DNA from 3 places in the Streptomyces sp. NPDC004721 genome. Region 2 is predicted to be linked to each of the others. Evidence: riboswitches for the same ligand, from Rfam matches in the RefSeq annotation. Region 2 holds a riboswitch; each other region holds the start of a gene.
What was found. A riboswitch is a leader RNA that binds a small molecule or an ion and turns the genes downstream of it on or off. The one in region 2 is predicted to bind cyclic di-AMP.
Positions count from the first base shown of each region.

Region 1: another riboswitch for cyclic di-AMP. It lies ahead of ACWEK3_RS28710 (M23 family metallopeptidase); the one in region 2 lies ahead of ACWEK3_RS14685 (NlpC/P60 family protein).
Region 3: another riboswitch for cyclic di-AMP. It lies ahead of ACWEK3_RS06205 (transglycosylase SLT domain-containing protein); the one in region 2 lies ahead of ACWEK3_RS14685 (NlpC/P60 family protein).

Region 1 covers NZ_JBSGBZ010000037.1:59,351-61,604, reverse strand. The annotation lists gene ACWEK3_RS28710 (M23 family metallopeptidase) at 1-990, opposite strand, end outside; cyclic di-AMP (ydaO/yuaA leader) riboswitch at 1,002-1,158, opposite strand; tRNA gene ACWEK3_RS28705 (tRNA-Met) at 1,388-1,461, opposite strand; gene ACWEK3_RS28700 (dihydrofolate reductase family protein) at 1,561-2,254, opposite strand, start outside.
Region 2 covers NZ_JBSGBZ010000013.1:101,807-104,060, reverse strand. The annotation lists gene ACWEK3_RS14685 (NlpC/P60 family protein) at 40-1,305, opposite strand; cyclic di-AMP (ydaO/yuaA leader) riboswitch at 1,314-1,493, opposite strand; gene ACWEK3_RS14680 (bifunctional [glutamine synthetase] adenylyltransferase/[glutamine synthetase]-adenylyl-L-tyrosine phosphorylase) at 1,809-2,254, shown strand, end outside.
Region 3 covers NZ_JBSGBZ010000005.1:148,828-151,081, reverse strand. The annotation lists gene ACWEK3_RS06210 (polyprenyl synthetase family protein) at 1-161, opposite strand, end outside; cyclic di-AMP (ydaO/yuaA leader) riboswitch at 646-832, shown strand; gene ACWEK3_RS06205 (transglycosylase SLT domain-containing protein) at 838-1,323, shown strand; gene ACWEK3_RS06200 (HAD family hydrolase) at 1,407-2,210, opposite strand.

The DNA.
Region 1 (2,254 bases), on a different contig from region 2:
GACCTCCAGGTGGAGGTGGGGCCCGGTGACGTTGCCGGTGGCGCCCACGCGGCCGATCACCTCGCCCGTGCTGACCTTCTGGCCGACGCTGACGCTGATCGACGACTGGTGGCAGTACCACAGCTCGGTGCCGTCCTCGAGGGTGAGGATCGTGCGGTAGCCGTAGGAGCCGGCCCAGCCGGCCTCGGTGATGGTGCCGGTGTGGATCGCCTTGAGCAGGGAGCCCGTGGGCGCCGCGAAGTCGAGGCCGGTGTGGTAGCCGGAGGACCACATGGAGCCGGCCTGGCCGAAGGTGGAGGTGAGCGTGTACGAGGAGGTGGGCAGCGCGTACTGCCTGGCCAGCTCGGCCAGCCGGGCCTCCTCGGCCTTCCTCGCGGCCTCCTCGGCCTTCCGCTTGGCCGCCTCCTCCGCCTTCTTCTTCTCCGCGGCGGCCTTGGCCTCGGCCGCCTCCCGCGCCTTCGCCGCCTCCTCGGCGGCCTTCTTGGCGGCGGCGGCCTCGGCGTCCGCCTGGGTCTTGGCCTCGATCTGGACCTGCTGCTGCTCGGCCTGCGCCATGATCCGGTTGCGCAGCACCTCGCCGGCGTCCGAGGTGCCGTCCTCGGCCTCGGCGGCGGTCACGCCGACGGCGCTGAGCGCGGTCGACGAGCCCGCGGGTGCGGTGTCGGAGGAGTCCTCGAACAGGGAGCCCACGGAGGGCAGGTCGGGCAGCGAGATGGACACCGGCGGCTTGCCGCTGTTGGCGCTCGCCATGCCGCCCGCGCCGACGGCGGCGATGACGCCGACACCGAGAACGGTGGAGCTGCGGGCGAGTCCGCCGCCGCGCTGCTTGGCGACGCGGTGCCGGCCGCGCACGGGACGGATGGACTCCGCGGTGGGGTTCCACTCCTCCCAGAGGCCCTCGTCGGCGCGGCGGCTGTCGTAACCGAAGGTCTCTCCGTGCTGCCGACTCGGCGCGAACGGGGCTTCCGGGGCAGGCGGGTTGGACGCCACGAAGGCGTACTCCTTTCCTTCCGTCTCGCCTACCGGGTTAGCTGACGGGTTCGGAGCGGGAAGGTCTCCTACGCGCGTAAACAAGCCGTACGTACACGGCGGTTACGCTCGATTCACCCCAAGTTGGTGGTTCCCCGGTTCCCTTGCGGGATTCGGCGTGCGCGCACGGAGCCGACTCTTGTGACGGCTGGGACGACCGTGTTGCGTTATCGAACGTTAATAGACTCGGGGCCCGGATTCCAAGCCGTTCGGCTTGATCATTAAACCTTCCGGCCCGACCTTACGGTCCATGACCACCGAAAACCGGGCGAGTTGACCGCATCTCGGGGAGAGCCATGTGTCCGCGAAACACTCAGGGCCGGAATCCATTGATCGGATTCCGGCCCTGAGCCTTCAGTAGCGGGGACAGGATTTGAACCTGCGACCTCTGGGTTATGAGCCCAGCGAGCTACCGAGCTGCTCCACCCCGCGTCGTTGTGACACCAGTGTATGTCATCCGGAGGACTGCTCGCACCCACCCCACCTGCCACTGCTCGCCCCACGGTTCCCGGCCGTGCGACGAGGCCCCGCTCAGCCGAGCAGATGCCGGTTCGGTTCCTTGGCCCGCTCCTCGAACTCCGGCACCACGACGACGTCCGCGCCACCGGCCGCCAGCACCCCGGTCCCGTCGGCGTCCTCAACGAACGTGTCCGGCTCCCGCCACGCGGTCACCACCCGTCGCACCCCGGCGTCCAGAATCAGCCGGGCGCACGGACGCGGCCGGGAGGCGCGGCGGGCGCACGGCTCCAGACTGCTGTACACCGTGGCGTCCGGCAGCCGCGGATCCGCCGGGCCGACCTTGGCCAGCGCCGCCTCCTCCGCGTGCACGACCGGGTCGCCGCCCTCCCGCGAGTACCCGCGGGCGAGTTCGGTCCCGTCGGCGGCGACCACCACGGCGCCCACGCTGAACGCGGTCCGGGACGGCGGGCACTGGGCCGCCAGTTCGCAGGCGAGCCGGAGCCAGTGCCGGTCCGCGGGCACGGCGCGGCCGGCGGTGCCGGGAGCGGTGGGCTCGTAGCGCACGAGGACGACGTCCTCGATGGTCCGCGTCTCCACCAGCCGCAGCCGCCCGCCCTGGTAGGTCCCGGGTCCGAACAGCCGGGGCGCGTCCGCGTCCCCCACGAACACGGGGGCGAGCACGAGCTGCACCTCGTCCGCGAGCTGCTGCTGGAGCAGCTGCGTGTGGACGGTCCCGCCGCCCTCGACCATGAGCCGGCGCACCCCG
Region 2 (2,254 bases):
TCCGATGCCGGTGCCGGCACCGGGTGTCCGGCGCGCGCGTTACGCGGGGCGGACGACGCTGTGGATCGGCATGTAGTAGATCGACTCCTCGCGGACGTTCGTGCCCGGGCGCGGCGCGTGGATCATCATGCCGTTGCCGATGTAGATCCCGACGTGGCTGATGTCGTTGTAGAAGAAGACCAGGTCGCCGGGTTTGGCCTCGGAGACGGGGACGGTCGTGCCGGCCTCCACCTGGCTCCAGGTGGTGCGCGGCAGCGAGATCCCGGCGGACTTCCAGGCGGCCAGCGTGAGCCCGGAGCAGTCGTACGAACCGGGGCCGGTCGCGCCCCACACGTACGGCTTGCCGATCTGGGCCCTCGCGAAGTCGAGGACCTTGGCGGCCTTGGCGGCATAGCCGGTGCTCGATCCGGCATCCGTGCTCGTGCCCCCGCCCGTACCCGTGCCCGAGCCCGTACCCGTGCCCGAGCCCGTACTCGTGCCCGAGCCCGTGCTCGATCCGGAGCCCGTGCTCGATCCGGAGCTCGCTTTCGCTTCGGAGCTCTTGGCCGCCTGCTCCTCCTTGCGCTTCTGCGCGGCCGCCGCCGCCTCCGCCGCCGCCTGCCGGCGGGCCAGCTCCGCGGCCTTCTGCCGGGCGATCTCCTGCTTCTTCTTCTCGATCGCCGCCAGCCGCGCCTTCTCCTCGGCGGTCAGCGTCGACAGCAGGTGGCGCGCCTCGCTGAGCCTCGTCTGGACGTCGAGCTTGCTGGTCCTCAGATCGTCCTGCGAGGTGGTCAGCGACTCCAGGATCTTCGTCGCCTCGGTGCGCTTCTTCGTCGTCGCGAGCTGCGCGGTCTGGTAGTCGTCGACGGCCTTCTTCTGGCGCTCGGTGAGCTGCCTCATCAGATGGTCCTGGTCGAAGTACTGCTGGGGATCCTTCGCGAGCAGCAGCGTCGCGGTGCCGGACATCCCGCCCGTGCGGTACTGGGCGGCGGCGAACATGCCGAGCTCGCGCCGCGCCTCGTTCAGCTTCGCGGTGCGCTTCGCCACGTCGTCGAGGAGGCCGTTCACGCGTGTGCGCTGCGTGGCGGTCTTCTCCTTCGCCGCGTTGTACTTCTCGGTGGCCACTCCGGCCTGGTGGTAGAGGTCGTCGACCTTCTTCTGCACCTCTTCGAGGCTGGGCTTCCGGGGCTGTGCGGGCGCGGCGTTCGCCGTCTGGGACAGCAGCGCCACGGAGGTGAGGGCCGCGGTCGTCAGACCGAGGGCCGGGGACGTGCGCAGTCCGGCGATCCGGGTGGCCGTGGTCCGGGCTTTGCGGTGCGACGCCAAGGGTGGCGCCTCCTTCCATAGACCGCCTACCGGGTTAGCTGTCGGGTTCGGGCGGGTGGTCGGAAGGGCTGCCCTACCGTCCCGTGCGCGCTGTGGGGGACGCGTGAACGGGACCGATTCACCCCAGGGATGAGTGGGTCCCCGGCTCCGGCTGCCGTGAGGCGCACCGGATTCGGCGCAGGCCACCCGTCCCGGCGTGGTTCGCCGGCGGGGGTACGGGGTGCCCGCCGGGCACGCTAGCCAACGCTTGTGACTGCTGTGAAGGTTGGTGCGTGATATGTCCGCTACGTTTTCGTGACTTTCACGGTACGCATACGGATGGCTGCACTCCGGTGTTTTCGGGACCGTCGGACCGTACGTCCGGTGGGCGGCGGGTGTCCCCGTTTCCGGGGCCTCCCCGACGACCTCCGACCGGCGCGGAAAGCGGGACCGCCGTCAGGGCTCAGGACCGGGAGTCCGGATAGGCTCTGGCCAGGACGGGCTTGATCCGACGGGAGGCCGGGATGACGGCGCCGGGGCGCAGGAGCAGTACCTTCACGCGGCTGCTGCGGCACGGCTTCATCCATGCCTCGGACGCCGAGCGGCTGCTGGACGGGCCGGACCTCGCGCCGCTGAGGGACGATCCGGTGCTGCTGGAGGCGCTGGGCGCCACCGCCGACCCGGATCTCGCGCTGGGCGGGCTGGTCCGGCTGCTGGAGGCGCAGCCGGAGTCCAAGGCCCGCCGCGAGCTGCTCGACACGCTGATAGCGGCCAAACCGCTGCGCGACCGGCTGCTCGGCGTGCTCGGCGCCTCCACCGCGCTCGGCGACCACCTCGCCCGGCACGCAGGCGACTGGCGGGCGCTGGTCACCTACGAGCCGCGCGACCTGCACCCGGGGGTGGAGGAGTTCGAGCACGGGCTCGCCGAGGCCGGCGATCCGGTCGCGCTCCGCGTCGCCTACCGGCGCTG
Region 3 (2,254 bases), on a different contig from region 2:
CCGCCCGCCCTGACGAGGTGCTGGGCGGCGCCCGTGATGAACGGGACCTCGCTCTTGGTGGCTTCGAGCAGCCCTTCCTCGACAGCCGCCAATCCGGCCTGGACATCGGCTTCGAGAGCCTGGTCCCGCACGGTCAGCCCGAATGGCCCGACGACGGTCACGAGGGGTCTCCTGTCTGCTGGTGTCTGCTGGGGATTACACGGTTTGTCGATAGGTCGCTGCCCTCACTCAAGTCAGCGTATCCGGTCACGTTTCGATCACCGATATCGCCCACCTATACGGGCCAGGCCACTTCACCCGACGTGACCACCATCACGTGTCAGCCACACGGCCCACACACCGTCACGCATGAAGTCCGATTCACCCCTATTAGGGTTTCAATTCTCTTTAGTGGTAATTGCCCTTCGGCCGCCCGAGCCGTGACTTGGAACACACACCCCTCCGTCCGCACCATCTCTCGCACTCCTTCACATTCCCTTTACAGGCAGCCGAGTTGAACCTTGGCAGGTGCAAAGGATCAAGCACCACATACACCCCAGACCAAGGTCAAACAGGACGAGTGTGATTCCGGCACTTGTTCGGGACATGTGCTCTCGCATACGTTCCCGGCACCGACGGGCGGACGCCGAATCCTGCCGCCGCCCGTAATCCCAACGACCGAATGACCCATGGCAGGAGCGGGGGACCCAGGTAAGTTCGCCGGGCCGGGTGTCGTACGTACCGCGTACGCCGCACCGGAACGGCTTGGGGTGAAGCCGTGCCCTTCAGGGCGCGGCCGGGCACCTCCCAGCCCGAACCCGACAGCTCACCTCGCAGGCGACGGAGAGGAATTCCCCCATGCCTGCAAACGGTCAGCGCCGCTCTACCCGCACCGCCCGCCTCATCCGCACCCTCGCCGTCACCGGCACGGGCGCAGCCGTCCTCGCCGTGCCGCTGCTCGGCGCCACGACCGCGTCCGCGGCAACTCCGGCCACCGTCCGGACGGCCGCGAGCTTCGGTTACTCGAACAACCTCGACGGCTGGATCCGGGCCTCCCTGGCGGTCATGGCGGAGAAGGGCATCCCGGGCTCCTACAACGGGATCCACCGCAACATCATCCGCGAGTCCTCCGGCAACCCGCGCGCCATCAACCTCTGGGACTCCAACGCCAGGAAGGGCATCCCGTCCAAGGGTCTGCTCCAGGTCATCGACCCGACCTTCCGGGCTTACCACGTGAACGGCACGTCCTGGGACATCTACGACCCGATCGCCAACATCACGGCCGCCTGCAACTACGCGGCCAAGCGGTACGGCTCCATCGACAACGTCTTCGGCGCGTACTGACCGGACCGTAGCCGGACCACACACCGGCTAGCGCTGTGACCGGAAAGGTCTGCCGGAGCCGGTGAACCTTTCCGGTCGCAGCACTAGACAAAAAGTCGTTCGAGGACGACGGCGATGCCGTCGTCCTCGTTCGACATCGTGACCTCGTCGGCCACCGCCTTCAGCTCGGGGTGGGCGTTGGCCATGGCGACCCCCCGGGCGGCCCACTGGAACATCGGGATGTCGTTCGGCATGTCGCCGAAGGCGAGGGCGCTCTCGCGGCCCAGTCCCAGGTGTTCGGCGGCCAGCGCCAGCCCGGTCGCCTTGGTGATGCCGCACGGCTGGAGTTCGACGGTCCCGGGGCCCGACATGGTGACCGTGGCGAGGGAACCCACCGCGCCGCGGGCCGCCGCCGCCAGCTCGTCGTCGGACAGCGCCGGGTGACGCAGCAGCACCTTGCTGATGGGCGCGCGCCACAGGTCGTCGCGCCGTTCGACCCGTACGGCGGGCAGCGCCGGGTGCGGCATGAGATACCCCGGCTCGATGAGCGTGAGCCCCTCGACCCCGTCCTGGTCGACCGCGACGTGCACCTCCCCCACCTCGGCCTCGATCTTGCCGAGCGCGGTCTCGGCCTGCTCCCGGTCCAGGGTGACCGACCACAGCAGGCGGTCGCTGCCCGCGTCGTAGAGCTGGGCGCCCTGACCGCACACCGCGAGCCCCGTGGTGCCGAGGACGTCGAGCAGTTCCCGCACCCTCGGTGCCGGCCGTCCGGTCACCACGAGGTGCCGGGCACCGGCGGCCGCCGCCCCCGCGAGCGCGGCGAGGGACCGTTCGGACACGGTGTGGTCGCCGCGCAGCAGCGTTCCGTCCAGGTCAGTGGCGATGAGGGTATATGTGAGGGCGGCCATGATCAGAGAATACGGATGGCGCGGCCCGCCGACTCGACCGGAAC